Regions from separate parts of the Paenibacillus sp. FSL L8-0435 genome, predicted to be linked through region 2. Evidence: predicted binding sites of a transcription regulator. Region 2 holds the regulator's gene; each other region holds the start of a gene.

Region 1 (5,563 bases), 320 kb from region 2:
ACATTACGTTGCCTGAAGATGAGGCTGGATTTATTGCGCTTCATATTGTCAATGCAGAGCTCGGATCTGAAATGGAAGATACCATGAAGATGACACAATTGATTCAAAAGGTTTTAAATATTATTCGTTATCAGTTCAAAATTCACTTTAACGAAAGCTCCCTTCACTACTCTAGACTGATCACGCATCTAAAGTTTTTTGCCTATCGTCTGTTTAACAATACGGTGATGAAAAGTAATGATAACGATTTCCTCAATATTATTAAAGAAAAATATAAGCTAGAGTACCAATGTAGTCTAAGAATTGCGCAGTTGATTCGGGTAGACTATGGGAAAGAATTAACCGAAGACGAATTGGTGTATTTAACTGTTCATATCAAAAGGGTGACTGATGAAGAAAGGGATTGACCCATCATCGCTCCATAATGACTATACTAGGATTGTTACTGGTGATGCAGGCAAGACCTAGAGTTCCATCGTGTATAGAGCATATCTATATTCGATAGAACTCTAGGTCTTTTTTTGTAGAATAATACATTGAAGGGGGAACAAAAATGAAACATGAACAAACGGCTACCGACATTCTAAAACTTGTTGGTGGTGAAAAAAACATTGAAAGTGTTACACACTGTGCTACCAGGTTGCGCTTTAATTTGAAAGACGAGTCGATTGCAAACAACGAAGCACTGAAAAACGTACAAGGAGTTGTGGGCGTTGCCAGTAGTGGAGGTCAGTATCAGGTCATTATTGGTAATGAGGTCAACAACGTCTATAAAGCCCTTGCGCAACTAGGGAACTTTACAAGCAAGAATGATACTCCAACTGTGAAAAAAGGAAAAGTCTCCACTGTTCTGGACACGATTTCCGGAATCTTTACACCTATCCTACCGGCGATGATTGGTTGCGCCATGATTAAGGCAGTTCTTCTTATTTTGAAAACCTTTGATCTCGTTGACCTTGACGGTCAATTTAATACGATTATGACTTTCGTCGGGGATGCGGCTTATTACTTCTTGCCAATGCTGCTCGCCTGGAGTGCTGCTGTTAAACTTAAAGCTAATGTGGGTTTTGCGTTAACCATTGCGGGTATCTTGTTACATCCTAGCTTTTCGGCGTTGATGTCTGCGGGTGAGCCTGTTACGTTCTTCGGTCTGCCTGTTACACAAGCAACGTATTCTTCTTCCGTTATTCCAATTATTCTAGCTGTATGGATCCTGTCATATGTGGAACGATTTGCTGAAAAGTATTCTCCTTCCGTGATCAAATCCATTTTGAAACCTTTATTTGTAATCCTTGTTATGGCGCCTCTAACATTAATTATTCTAGGACCATTGGGTGCAATTGCCGGTAACTATCTTGCTTCTGCTGTATCCTATGTCAATACACACGCAGGATGGTTAGTGTCTGGTATTATCGGCGGAGCATTCCCATTCCTGATTCTGACGGGGATGCACTATAGTTTGGGACCCGTTGTCCTCACTGCTTATGCGCAGACAAAAACTGATGGCATTGTTGGCCCAGGTATGCTCGTACACAATATTGCTCAAGGTGCAGCTGCGCTCGCGGTCGCATTAAGAACCAAAAATAAGGCGTTTAAACAAGTTGCATACTCTACTAGCGTAACTGCGCTGTTAGGAATTAGCGAACCTGCATTGTTTGGTGTAAATCTACGGTTGAAAAAACCGCTGATCGCTGTTGTCATTGGTGGTATTGTAGGCGGAATATACGTTGGCTTGTTCGGAGTAGCTCGATCTGCTCTAGGCATTGCCGGCTTGGCTACGTTGCCAGCATTTATCACAGATAATCCATGGAACCTAATCCATGCAGCAATTGGTCTGGTCATTGGCTTTGTTGTTACCTTCTTGATGACGCTTATTTTAGGATTTGAAGATGTGCCTGAGGATGGAGAGGATCAACAAACACCAGCCAATTCATCTTCAACAAACCGTGTGCCTGTTGTTAGTGTTTCTGAACATGTGCTCATAGCACCAATGACTGGTCGAGTTCTAGAGTTATCAACAATAAAGGACGAAGCTTTTGCAACTGGAGCTATGGGAAAAGGGATCGCCATTGAACCTACAGTTGGAAAGCTTGTTTCACCAGCCGATGGTGTCATATCCGCGGTATTCCCTACCTTCCACGCAATCGGTATTAGCTCGAATAATGGGGCTGAACTCCTCGTTCATATCGGCATGAACACGGTGAAGCTGAAAGGTGAACATTTCAAGGTGCATGTACAAGAAGGTGATGAAGTAAAAGCTGGGGATTTACTTATCGAATTCGATACAGATGCAATAGCCGCCAAAGGTTATGATCTGACTACACCTATTATTGTTACGAATTCAGATGACTTTACAGATGTAATTGGTATAGACAAACCATCGATTATGATCGGTGAAAAACTAATGAAGATCATATAAGAATACAAGGAGGAATTCCAATGAAGAACACAACCGTATTCCCGGACTCTTTTATGTGGGGCGGCGCAACAGCGGCGAATCAATATGAGGGTGCCTGGAACATTGATGGTAAAAAGGCAAGTACAGCAGATATGATGACGGGTGGAACGCATACTATTCCAAGACGGATCACTAAACACATTGAGGAGGGCGTAAACTATCCTTCCCATGAGGCAGTAGACTTTTACCATCATTACAAAGAAGATATCCGTCTGTTTGCAGAGATGGGCTTTCGATGCTTCAGAATGTCCATTGCTTGGTCCAGAATATTCCCCAACGGGGACGATATAACGCCAAATGAAGCAGGACTTCAATTTTACGACAAGGTGTTCAGTGAACTGAAAAAGTATAATATTGAACCCATCGTTACGATCTCACATTACGAAGCTCCGTTTGCGCTAACTGAGAAGTTCAATGCTTGGGCTTCCAGAGAGATGATCGACTGCTACGTACGGTATTGTGAGACCATTTTCACCCGTTACAAGGATGTCGTGAAGTACTGGATTACATTTAATGAGATCAATAGTTTAATTGTTCCAGCAGGTGCATATATAGCAGGGGCATTATTAGTTGATGATAGTGGTGTATTTAACAATACGGTTGTGGATAGTACGCAATTAAGATTCCAGGCTTTACATCATCAATTTATAGCAAGTGCAAAAGCTGTCAAGCTTGCTCATGAGATTAATCCGGCGTTCCAAATCGGTTGTATGATTAATTATAGTCATGGTTACGGAAGTACATGTAAACCGGAAGATATGTTGAAGGCTCTGAGAATGGATCAGATTAACAATATGCTAAGCAGTGACGTGCAAGTTAGAGGGGAATACCCTGACTTTGCCAAGAGATATTTTAATGAGAACAATATTCAGATTGAGATGGCAGAAGAAGACGTAGAAGTGCTAAAACAAGGCTGTGTTGATTTTTATAGCTTCAGCTACTACAAATCTCATGTAGTGGGTACCCGCCCAGAGGGTGATGAAACCCAGGGGAATGTCTTTGGTGGATTCAAAAATCCATATTTGAAGGCAAATGATTGGGGATGGCAAATCGATCCAGTTGGACTTCGTTACGTACTCAATCATGTGTACGATCGGTATAGAATCCCTGTAATGATCGTTGAAAATGGTCTGGGAGCGGTTGATGTCATCGAAGAGGATGGCTCTATCCATGATACGTACAGGATCAATTTCCTGCGAGATCATATCGAACAAATGAGAGAAGCTATCCTCGATGGCGTTAATCTTATCGGCTACACGGCTTGGGGTTGCATCGACATCGTTAGTGCCTCAACTGGCGAAATGGAGAAACGCTACGGATTCATTTATGTAGATAAGGATAACGAGGGCAGTGGTACCCTGAAAAGAAGTAAAAAGGACAGTTTCCACTGGTATAAAAAGGTGATTGAATCCAACGGGGAAAGATTGGATTTGGAAATATAATTTGCACTCGAACGAAAGATGATCCAATCTTTAAATTCTATCAAATAGACCAAGTACTTATCACTTTGTGAGACAAGTACTTGGTTTTTTGTGCATCAATAATAAAACTAAGAATTAATTATTTTGATGGCTACAGTGGCTGACAATATCCAGTCTACAGTTCATTATGGTGTCCAAGGGTTTTCAAAAGCTAAATATAAATATTTACCTCTTGCATAAAGAACATGTGTTCGGTCTATAATATATACAAACATACGTTCTTAAAAGTACAGGAGTGATTACAGTGTTGACTAAGCAACGAACCATTATGCTCATTGATATGCAGTCGTTTTATGCTTCAGTCGAAAAGGCAAAAATGCCTCAATACAAAAATAGACCATTAGCTGTTGCGGGAGACCCCGCAAGACGCTCTGGAATTATCCTTGCCGCTTGTCCACTAGCCAAGGCGAAGGGTGTGTCTACCGCGGAACCACTCTGGCAGTCTCTTCAGAAGTGCCCTGAACTGATCATTGTGAGACCACACATGCAAGAATATATCGAAGTATCCACTCAAATCATGTCCATTATTGAAGAGTTCACCGATCTGGTCGAACCGTACAGTATAGACGAATTATTCGCTGATTTTACAGGGTCTATGCATCTATTCGGTAATGATCCAGTTGATTTGGCCAAGCAAATTCAAGACAAAATCTATAATGAAACAGGCGTTTACGCGAGAGCTGGCATTGGTGAAAACAAAATCATCAGTAAATTATGCTGCGATATGATCGCTAAAAAAGCAGAGGGGGGCATTTTCCACTTAAAAAAAGAGGAGTTACACCTCCATATTGGAGATAGGCCCATCCGCGATATGTGGGGGATCGGCTCCAGAATGGAAAAACATCTGTGGAAGATGGGCATCCGAACCATTAGAGACCTGGCGAATACGCCTCTTTCCAAATTAAGAAGTAAGTGGGGTGTTAATGGAGAAGTCATTTGGCGAGTCGCAAATGGACTCGACAATTCGCCGGTAACCGTCAACACGCACAGTACACAAAAAGATATTGGAAACGGAATGACCCTACCTAGAGATTTCACAGAGGCTTGGGAGATCGAAGTGGTTATTCTCGATATCTGCACAGAAGTATGCAGAAGAGCCCGCAAAAAGGGACTGATGAGTAGTGTAGTATCTGTGAGTGTGTCTGGAGCGGATTTTGACCACCCCACTGGTTTTCACAGGCAGGTGAAACTGTCTGATCCTACAAACATAACCGTTGATGTATGCAAGATAGCCAAACGCATATTTCATCAACACTGGGATGGGCAACCTGTGCGCCGTGTAGGCGTATCCCTGTCTCAATTATCCAACGCGGATACATATCAACTATCTTTTTTTGATGATCAAGAGCAGAAACGGGCCATTGATCAGGTGATGGACGATATTAAGGATCGATTTGGCGACATTGCCATTCTACGAGCAAGCTCCATTACGGCTGCGGGTCAAGCGATCGATCGAGCATCTAAAATTGGGGGGCATTATAAATGAGCAAAAAACTGGAGGCCAATGGATTATGGGAATCGAGCCGCATGATGCTTCCTCAACATAAAGAACGAATTATACAGCATCGTACTCAAGTTCATTATCTAACGAAACCGCTGATCCATGAAGATGAGTGGGAGATTA
Region 2 (5,563 bases):
TTTAAAATGTTTTGTTTATTGAATTGATAGAAACAAGTTATTTTTAAAAAAATCTAATTGTTAAATTATAGATGTCCCTGTAATAAAAGAAGGCTTCTGATTGAATTCAGAAGCCTTCTTTTATTATTGTATTTAATATACGTAAATATTATTATGATGATAAAATTACTCGATTTTCGTTACGTAACCTTCATAGTTTCCGTAATATAATCCGTTTGAATAGGTAGTCGATGCTAGGTTGAGTACTCCATACCAAACTCCATCAGCATAAGTATATGTCTTTGGAACATACTTCGCATCTTCATACTTATTGTTAGCATCTGAATATCTCACATATTTTTGCGTCGCCTGAATCGTTACACTTTGTGCAGTTACAGAACCTTGAACAGAAGATGAGGGAGTGGCAAGTGATGCTGGAACAGCAATACTTGCTACAATAGCAGTGAGCGCTCCAATGGTGGCTAGTTTCTTTTTTTATGTAAATACCTCCTAAATTAATGAATTATAAAACTAAAAATACCATATAATTATATGTAAATTATAACATATATAACGTTGTGATTTGTATTTCTCACCCTACAAATCTACTAACGACCTCCCAAAAATTCCTCCAACTATTAAGAATATATCCACTCTAACAGATTTGGATCAGCATGAAATGTATCGGATCAGTGAGATACTAGATGACTCATATAATAGAAGTAGTGCGGTTGATTTGATATTATTTAACACTTTCTTCAAAGAATGCTCTTAGGAGTAGTTGTTGGATTATAATCTGCTGCTGTAAAAATTGTGGCCGGGAACGGATAAATCATCTGAAAGCAAATTGGCCACAAATGTCCCCTGAATTCTTCTTCATCATCTCACGTAACATTCCTGTGTTTATCTGTAACCAAGGCTTACATTTATATAACAAAACACGTTTGTTCGTCGATTAAGATAATGGTAAACCGTAAAACTCTCTTTATTTAAAGAATTGTATCAATTCATGTTAGTAATAGAACAATACCATTATTATTTATCAACTAAGCTATTGAAGAGAAACTGAAATTAGAATTCTTTCTATAATGGATTAAACTGTCGGAGGCAAAAGATTTTAATAATGCTTCCTTAGAAATTCTGATAGTCACGAAATATAAAGTATACTTACAATCACTCTTTCAAAATTCCAACCATCGTCGATTACATACAAATGGATGTTTCATTAGTATGTTGAAAGTTTCATATAGAAGAGGTATACTTTAATTAAATTTTGAACAATTAAATTTTAAATAATTAATTGGAGATGTTGATATGGATCAGGCAAAACAACTTGTGACAGAACAACGTACATTTTTTTATACAGGACAAACTAAAAATATCGAATATCGGATTAATGCGCTTCAACAGCTTAGAAAAGGAATTGAAAAGTATCAGCAACGGATTCAAGATGCACTTCGGGCGGATCTGAACAAATCTGAGGCGGAAGCTTACGGTTCCGAGATTCGCATTGTTTTGGGTGAACTGGATTTTGCATTAGAACACCTGCAGGAATGGGCTGCACCAAAACAAGTTCCAACCAATTCGAATATGCCGGATGGGGTGAGCACCATTTACCCTGAACCATACGGAGTGGCTCTTATTATTGCACCTTGGAACTATCCTTTCCAACTGGCCTTTGGTCCACTGATTGGAGCAATTGCAGCCGGTAACTGTGCAGTTATCAAGCCTTCTGAATTAACACCAGCCGTATCTCGTCTGACGTATGATCTGATTAAGGAGATCTTCCCTGAGGAGTATATTGCCGTTATGGAAGGTGAAGTTGAGGCAAGCACAGCATTGTTGAAAGAGAAGTTTGATTATATTTTCTTCACAGGCAGCACAGGTGTTGGTCGCATTGTTATGAAGGCAGCTGCGGAGCATTTGACTCCTGTAACTCTTGAGTTGGGTGGTAAGAGTCCTGCTATTGTCCATAGCGATGCAGATCTGAAGCTGGTGGCCCAGCGTATTGTTCGTGGTAAGTTCCTGAATGCAGGCCAAACATGCGTTGCTCCGGATTACTTGCTTGTACATGAACAAGTTCATGATGAATTGATCAATCTGATTGGCGCTGAGATCAAAGATAAATTTGGGGATGATGTGTTACAGAATGCTGATTTCCCGCACATTGTCAACGCGCGTAACTTTGATCGGTTGTCGAAATTCCTCACAGATGGCAAAACGCTGATTGGTGGACGTTCTGTACGTGAGCAGTTGTTCATTGAGCCGACTGTACTTGGCGATGTGAACTGGGAATCAGCTGTCATGCAAGAAGAGATCTTCGGTCCGATTCTTCCTGTATTTACGTACAGTGACCTTGATCCTATGCTGGATGAGATTGTTCGCCGGCCAAAACCATTGGCGCTATATCTTTTCACACAGGATGAGCAACTGCAGGATCAGGTTCTGAATCAAGTATCCTTCGGTGGGGGATGTATTAATGACACACTTTCTCATATGACTTCACATTATCTACCGTTTGGTGGTGTAGGAGAGAGCGGTATGGGCTCATATCACGGACAACAGAGCTTTGATGTGTTCTCGCATCACAAGAGTGTTCTGAAACGCAGTGAATAATTAGCCGCAAAAATAACATAAACATGAAAAAAAGAGGTTGTCCTGTTGATCAGGGCAACCTCTTTCGTATTTCATTACATCTAATTTTGTTACTCAAGTTAAATATTAATGAATATCTCGGAAAAGGCCAATGACTTTACCCAGAATACTAACATGTTTCAAACGTAAAGGTTCGAAGGTCGCATTCTCCGGTTGAAGGCGAATATGATCTTTCTCTTTATAGAACGTTTTCACTGTAGCTTCATCGTCTTCAGTCATTGCAACGACGATATCACCGTTATCAGCAGTTTGCTGTTGACGGACAATAACGTAATCTCCATTAACGATTCCAGCTTCCACCATACTATCTCCCACTACTGAAAGCATAAACACTTTCTGTTCGCCTACATAGTGTGTAGGAAGAGGGAAGTAGTCTTCAATGTTCTCGGTTGCAGTGATTGGAACCCCGGCTGTAACCTTACCAACAACAGGAATACGTGCAACGCTATGAGCAAATTGATGAGAATGCTCAGATTCTTCCTGGCTCAAAAGCTCAATGGCTCTTGGCTTGGTAGGGTCGCGTCGGATCAAACCTTTTTTCTCCAAACGATCCAAATGTCCATGTACTGTTGAGCTGGAAGCAAGTCCAACCGCTTCACCAATTTCCCGTACGGAAGGAGGATACCCCTTCAACCGGACTTCATTTCGTATAAACTCCAGAATAGCCTGCTGCCTGCTGGATATCTTCGACATACCGTATCAACCCCATTTTAGTAACGTTTGGGAAAATTATAACATAGAACCTCCGTTCGTACAAACATAAGTTCTAAATAAAATAGCTTTAAATCAGTGTTTTTTAACTTATAGAACAGAAATTGGCCAAAAGTCAGAGCATAATACTGCAAATGTTTTGAAAAAGTACTTGAAATAAGATATTGCTCCTTCTAAAAAGAAGCGAACAATTGTTCTAAAAATATATTGAACAAAACAAGTGTTCGTGTTATATTGATTTCAACAGATAGGAACAAACGTTTGGAGGCGGGTATTTAATGAGATATTCTACTTATCAAAGCATTTATGAACCAATGAATTCGGAACTGGTGAAGTCTAACATAGGGAACTACAAGAAGGTTTTAGCGCGTTTCAAGATTTCTTCATGGATGTTAAAGGTAGCCATTACCTCTATGATTATATTTATTGGATGCAGCACTGTTTTAACTGTATTTGCCGGCAATGAGAATGATGTTCTGCCTGGAGGAAAGATAGCTGTTTCACAAGGGGAAACATTATGGAGTATTTCTTTGGAACATAAACCGACGAATATGGATACACGTATTTATATAGAAGCAATTAAGAAAGTGAATCAACTTCATACGACTTCCATCCAAGTGGGACAAGTACTAGCTCTACCGCAATTTGCAGAATAAAATGCACATCAATGAGTGTTAACGCGTGTCAGCTTGACAAGCTGCCTTTATAATGGCAAAGTTAATATGACTTTGTATTTTTGGAGGGGACAAGCTTGGATATAGATAGTCTGGTAGCACGCATTAACGAATTGGCTCGTAAGCAAAAGTCCACTGGATTGTCGGAGGAAGAACTTGCCGAACGTGCCGAGCTAAGAGAGATTTATTTGAGTAATATTCGCAGCAATTTCAGACAACAACTGGATACCATTGAGATTGTTGATGATGAGAATGACAAAGGCCACCAAGGCAAACTCAAACACTAACGAAACCTAATGATATCATTATGATATTTAGGTTTCTTCCTGTTATTTTGAGTGTGCAATTTATAGGGGGAAATGTTGGTTTACAGTTATGTAAGCCGATACAAAGACACATAAGGGGGATTCTCATGTCGCGTTCGTTCGAGAGAACGGTTAAGAAAAATTCCAAGCAGTTAAATCAGCAGCGCAAAAAAAGTGGTCAACCAATCACAGGTACACCAGGCGAAGAAGTCTTTAAGGGACGCAGCCTTTTGTTCCCTATATTTTTGATTGGTCTCGCCTTTTTGTATCTGTTTATGAGCACGTTCCTTGTGCAAGCTCCGATGACAACCTGGGACTGGGTGACGATGCTGCTTTACGTATTTTTGGCAGTCATCTTCATGCTTCGTCGTCCATACATCAAGATTAGCAGTAATCGGATTATAACGACGAAGGGTAATCGTGAACGTTCAATTGGGGTTGACGATATCGTCAAATTCAGAATCGAACCAGGTACAGTTGTTATCGAACATAACAGTCGCGGGAAAAGATGGGTGTTTACCAAGTTATTGAACCGTTACGATACAGATGCGATTGCAGAACGTTTGCTGAAGTTTGCAAAAGCACACCAGATCACCGTGGAAACCGTCGAAAAGTAATTATTGCATAAAGGGGTAGATGATCGGAATGGCGTTAAAAGCGATTTTGTTCGACCTAGATGATACTTTATTATGGGATGAGCGTAGTGTTCGAGAAGCTTTTCATGAGACTTGTCTAATCGCAGCGAAAGAGACTGGGGTTAAACCAGAAGAACTTGAAGAAGCTGTTCGTAATGAGGCACGTGGACTGTATGAATCATATGAAACCTTTTCTTTTACTAAAATGATTGGAATCAATCCGTTTGAAGGCCTATGGGCTAACTTTACTGGTGGGGATCAGCCTGAGTTCCGTCAGTTGGAACAGCTTGCTCCAGTTTACCGTAAAGAATCCTGGCGTCGTGGCTTGTTGAAATTGGGTATAGATCGGGAAGATCTTGCTGAACAACTGGCCGCACAGTTTGGAGTAGAACGGAGATCCAGACCACATGTATACGAAGAAACGATGGATACCTTGCGTCAATTACAAGGAAAGTACAAACTGTTGTTGTTAACGAACGGTTGTCCTGCTTTGCAACAAGAGAAGTTGGATGGTGTACCTGAATTGACTCCTTTCTTTGATGAGATTATTATCTCGGGTAACTTCGGAAAAGGAAAACCGGATCCATCAATATTTGAACATGCT
Region 3 (5,563 bases), 1.6 Mb from region 2:
CAAAGTCCTCTTACTTCAAATGTGGAACCTTTGCAGGACTCTATCTCATGCTCCATGATGTATAGTTGCCTTTTAACAGGCTATCAACAGGAAAAGTGGCCCACTACTGCGGCCACTTTTCCGTAATGCTCTATTTTGCGTATTCAACCGCACGGGTTTCCCGGATGACGGTGACTTTGATGTGACCCGGATAGTCGAGTTCATTCTCAATCATCTTCGTGATGTCACGGGCTAAGCGGAAGGCTTCAGCATCATCGATCTTCTCAGGCTGTACCATAACGCGAACTTCGCGTCCGGCCTGAATGGCGTACGATTTCTCGACACCTTCGAAGGACTCTGAGATTTCTTCCAGCTTCTCCAGTCGTTTGATATACGTTTCCAGCGTTTCGCGGCGTGCGCCTGGTCTTGCTGCGGAGAGCGCATCTGCTGCGCCAACCAACATGGCAATGACCGAAGTCGCTTCGCAATCTCCGTGATGGGACGCGATACTGTTGATTACAACCGGATGTTCTTTGTATTTCTTCGCCAGTTCCACGCCAATTTCGACGTGTGATCCTTCCACTTCGTGATCCAGCGCTTTACCGATGTCATGCAATAGACCTGCACGTCTTGCCAGAGTTACGTCTTCTCCGAGTTCGCCAGCCATCAATCCAGCCAGATAAGCGACTTCCATGGAATGTTTCAAGACGTTCTGACCGTAACTTGTACGGAACTTCAACCGGCCCAAAATTTTGATCAGATCCGGATGCAGACCATGCACGCCCACTTCAAAGGTAGCTTGCTCACCGTATTCACGGATGCGCTCATCCACTTCTTTGCGGGATTTCTCAACCATCTCTTCAATCCGTGCCGGGTGAATACGTCCATCAGCCACCAGTTTCTCCAGGGCAGTACGGGCGATCTCACGGCGAATCGGGTCAAAGCCCGACAGAATAACAGCTTCTGGCGTATCATCGATAATGAGGTCAATCCCTGTAAGGGTTTCAAGCGCACGGATGTTACGTCCTTCACGACCGATAATCCGGCCTTTCATTTCTTCATTTGGCAGGGTAACAACAGATACCGTTGTTTCCGCTACGTGGTCAGCCGCACAACGTTGGATGGCGAGTGTAATAATCTCGCGGGACTTTTTGTCCGCTTCTTCCTTCGCTTGTTGTTCAATGTCCTTGATCATTTGAGCCGTCTCATGACGAACTTCCTGTTCTACGTTGGACAGTATGATACTGCGTGCGTCTTCCATGGTGAGGTTGGATATACGTTCCAACTCTGTCACCTGGTTTTTGTAAATCATTTCGATCTGCTGCTGAGTCTCATCAATTCGTTTCTCTTTGTTAGCCACTTGCTCTTCTTTACGTTCGAGTGATTCCAATTTTTTATCCAGCGACTCTTCTTTTTGCAACAATCGTCTTTCTTGTCGTTGAATTTCATTCCGACGTTCACGAGTGTCTTTTTCAGCTTCAGCGCGAATGCGATGGATTTCGTCCTTCGCCTCCAGCACCGTTTCTTTCTTCAGTGCTTCTGCCTCTTTCTTCGCGTTCTCCACGATTTGTACGGCAGCTTGTTCCGCACTAGAGATTTTAGCCTCTGCAAGAGATTTGCGAATAAAATATCCTACTCCGAACCCAATGAATAGCGCGGCTGCAACGAGAGCGATCGTGATTGCAATTTCCATACTGTTCACCTCCTCGTTGGTTCCTCCAAGGCATTCCTTGGGTCAATTTGCAGTTTTCAAACCTTACATATGTTTGGGAATAACGAATACTCACGGCGATCCCCCGCCGATTTTCATTTCACATGTACATGTTTCCACGTACTATTCACTGTTTCCAGCGAACCCATAATTAAGAATGGTATAAATCTTAAGAAACCGAAACCGCTTTTTTGGAAGGAAAAAGGGTTGTCCATTTCTTACAGACTCATGTCCATTTTAGTATTTGACGAAAGAAATTGTCAAGAGAATGCAGTATAGAGACTCTAGTCTGCTAATCCCATAACAACGCTTCGTCATCTTCAGGGTCCCCAGCCTCATCTTCTTCAATTAAACAATTCACGACCTTGCGCACCATATCCATTGAAAAACCACGTCTCATTAGGAAGGGAAGCGTTTTATTTTTCTTCTCTTTGACGTCCCCTTTGACCTGATTCCATTTTTTGCGTCCTGCACTCAAGGCAGTCTCAAATTCCGCATCTGTACTGATCCCTTCTAGTGCCTCAACAATGAGATCATTGGCAATGCCCTTTTGACGCAGCTCTTGCCTTATCCACAGTTTTCCCTTCCGCTTGCCCTCCATACGCTGTCTTGTCCATTCCTTCGCAAATAGATCGTCATCCACCAGGTTCTCCCGCTCAAGCCGATCCAGCGCCTCTTCAATCAAAGGTGCAGCAAACTCCTTCTGACGAAGTTTCTGACTTAATTCATGGCGCGTACGTGGCTTATGTTCCAAAAAACGCAGAGACTGTGCATACGTCCGCTGTCGCTCATCAGCTACAATGATTTCCTCCAGATCCTTCTTCATAAACGTATTACCTTGAGTCATCCTGTATTTAATCATCACATCTTCAAGAACCGTAATGGAGTGGTTGCCAAAAGTGATTCGATAACGAGCTTGCCTGCTCTTCGTTCGTTCTACACGTGTAATAATCAGTTCTTCGTTGTCCGGAAATTGGGATAGGCCGTCCTGTTCTGCTTCTTCATATAAATCCTCGTCATGTTGATCCATTCTGGTCTCCCCTTTCATAACATTTTCATTCTGACTACGCCAAGCACATCTTCACATAAGACATAGAACACTAATAATACAAAAGACCGGGAACTCTGCCCGGCCTTTACTCCACAGTTAGCGTGCCAACAGCCCCTGTCCATTGGGACAGGGGCTGTTGGACAGCACGAGTACCCCACTACAATCCATTATCCAGATTGATCCAAGCTCAATCAGATAAGTTTACGGAGTCCAGTGGGGAACACCCTCAGGATCCTCCCTACAAGGGAGGTTTTGAGAGATTACTCGTTGATTTCAAACAATTCTTGTTCTTCTGCTGCTTCTTTTTGTTGCTCTTCACTCGTTGGCGCAGGAACTGCAGTAACCAAGTTACTGGCTACACGAATTTTTTGTTCAATGATGTCAGCAATATCTTTATGCTCTTTCATGAACTGCTTGGCGTTCTCACGACCTTGTCCTAAACGCTCGCCTTCGTAGGAGTACCATGCACCACTTTTATTAACGATGTCCAGCTCTGTACCAATGTCAATGATACTGCCTTCTCTCGAAATACCCTCGCCATACATGATATCCACTTCCGCTTGTTTAAACGGAGGTGCCACTTTGTTTTTCACAACTTTAATACGAGTACGGTTACCAATCATGTCATTGCCTGATTTGATACTCTCAATACGACGCACATCCAGACGTACTGTGGAATAAAACTTCAGAGCACGACCACCAGGTGTTGTTTCCGGGTTACCAAACATAACGCCGACTTTCTCACGAAGCTGGTTAATGAAGATTGCGATTGTTTTGGATTTGCTGATTGCACCAGACAGTTTACGCAGCGCCTGAGACATCAAACGCGCTTGCAAACCAACGTGTGAATCACCCATTTCGCCTTCAATCTCTGCTTTTGGAACCAATGCGGCTACAGAGTCAATAACGACGATATCTACTGCACCACTGCGTACAAGAGCTTCTGCAATTTCCAGCCCTTGCTCACCCGTATCTGGCTGAGACAGAAGCAATTCATCAATATTAACACCAAGTTTGCTTGCGTATTGTGGGTCAAGAGCATGCTCGGCATCGATAAATGCAGCTTGTCCACCCGCTCTTTGTACTTCAGCGATAGCATGCAATGCTACGGTTGTTTTACCAGAGGATTCGGGTCCATATATTTCAACAATACGGCCTTTAGGCAAGCCGCCTGTTCCTAATGCAATATCCAAAGCCAAGGAACCGCTGGGAATAATTTCCACATTCATATGAGTGGACTCACCCAGTTTCATGATGGATCCTTTACCAAATTGCTTCTCTATTTGACGGAGCGCCATATCAAGCGCGGCACGACGGTCTGACAATAAGCTCACACCCTTTACTGTTTATAAGATAATAATACCTTGTTTTAACACGTTTGCCAAGCTTTTTTTCGAACATACATTCGTTTTTTTTGTAAAGGCCGAGGCGCCTCTTCCTCAAGGAAACTTTCCATTAAACAGAAAAAAGAACCGTAAACAAGGCTTTAAAGCCTAATTCTACGGTTCTTCCGTCTTCCTTAATTATACTTGCTTGGAACTGTAAATGCAATTGAAGCTATTAACTAATCAATCCATCGCCACAAGTTTTTGCCATAAGCGATAGAGAATCGCTTTGGCTGAACGAATGCGAACCGTCTCACGATTACCATTAATACGCAGCTCATGAATTTCCGTCTCTTTTCCACGTTCGGCAAGAGCGATGAAGACAAGTCCGGGTGGTTTGCGTTCCGAATATCCCGGTCCAGCTACACCGGTAACAGCCAGGCCAAAATCAGCATCGCCAATCATGCGGATCTGCTCAGCAAGTACTTTTGCAACCTCAGGACTTACCGCCCCAGGTGCATCTTCACCTTCCAGATAATCATGAGGCACATTCAGCAGCTTTTCTTTAATTTCATTGGAGTAACAAACAATTCCACCTTTGAGCATTGACGCACTTCCGGGTACAGAGGTCAGACTTTGCATGACAAGCCCTCCTGTACAGCTCTCAGCAGCGCTGAGCGTCAGCCCCATGTCAGACATCATGGTTACAATCGTGTACTCTATAGGCACATCCTCGTTCGCGTAGAGATGTTCTGTCAAACGCTCCCGAATCTGAACCTCCATCGCATCCAGCTTCAGCTTCGCCTCTCCCTCACTCGCAGCCTTTGTGGAGACACGTACCGTAACTTCGCCTTCGCTCGCGTAAGGAGCAATCGTAGGGTCTGTCTGCGCGTCAATCAGATCCAGAAGTCGATCTTCAAGAGCAGATTCACCAATACCTGCGAATTTGAGCATTCGGGAATAGATCGGCATCTCTTCTGTGAGTACATGCTGGAACAGCCAAGGTTTGACTTCCTGTTCAAACATTGGAATCAGCTCTTTAGGTGGTCCAGGCATCACAACATAATATTTGTCATTGTCAGAAATCGCATTTCCTGCCGCAAGGCCTGTTTCGTTGGCCAGAGGTGTTCCGCCATCAATAACGATCGCCTGACGTCGGTTATTCTCTGTCATGTCCACATTACGATCTCTGAAAAAGCTCTCAATTTTGTCCATAGCCATTCGATCTGTATGCAGTTTCCGGTTAAGAACAGCTGCGAGCGCATCCTTGGTCAGATCATCTTGGGTAGGTCCGATGCCACCGGAAAATAAAATAACGTCTGCACGGCTCTGCGCAATGCGAATAGCTTCACTAAGCCGGTTCAGGTTATCCCCAACCACCGTTTGGAAATATACATCGATCCCCATCGCAGCCAATTCACGGGATAGGTATCTGGCATTGGTATTGACGATTTGTCCAAGCAGTAGCTCTGTGCCAACTGCAATGATTTCTGCCTT

What was found. The regulator LexA, encoded in region 2, represses DNA repair genes until DNA is damaged. The targets are predictions, from matches to a motif close to CGAACATATGTTCG.
Region 1: NST33_RS16145 (DNA polymerase IV) is a predicted target of LexA. The motif match lies at 4,148-4,161, and genes of this name have one in related genera.
Region 3: recA (recombinase RecA) is a predicted target of LexA. The motif match lies at 4,136-4,149, and genes of this name have one in related genera.

What each region holds. Positions count from the first base shown of each region.
Region 1 covers NZ_CP150185.1:3,728,026-3,733,588, forward strand. The annotation lists gene NST33_RS16130 (PRD domain-containing protein) at 1-407, shown strand, start outside; gene NST33_RS16135 (beta-glucoside-specific PTS transporter subunit IIABC) at 554-2,419, shown strand; gene NST33_RS16140 (glycoside hydrolase family 1 protein) at 2,440-3,900, shown strand; gene NST33_RS16145 (DNA polymerase IV) at 4,187-5,425, shown strand; gene NST33_RS16150 (YolD-like family protein) at 5,422-5,563, shown strand, end outside.
Region 2 covers NZ_CP150185.1:4,044,393-4,049,955, reverse strand. The annotation lists gene NST33_RS17540 (aldehyde dehydrogenase) at 1,294-2,595, shown strand; gene lexA (transcriptional repressor LexA) at 2,701-3,327, opposite strand; gene NST33_RS17530 (LysM peptidoglycan-binding domain-containing protein) at 3,624-4,001, shown strand; gene NST33_RS17525 (DUF896 domain-containing protein) at 4,097-4,306, shown strand; gene NST33_RS17520 (hypothetical protein) at 4,432-4,941, shown strand; gene NST33_RS17515 (HAD family hydrolase) at 4,970-5,563, shown strand, end outside.
Region 3 covers NZ_CP150185.1:2,480,391-2,485,953, reverse strand. The annotation lists gene rny (ribonuclease Y) at 131-1,672, opposite strand; gene NST33_RS11335 (regulatory protein RecX) at 1,983-2,720, opposite strand; gene recA (recombinase RecA) at 3,002-4,066, opposite strand; gene NST33_RS11325 (competence/damage-inducible protein A) at 4,310-5,563, opposite strand, start outside.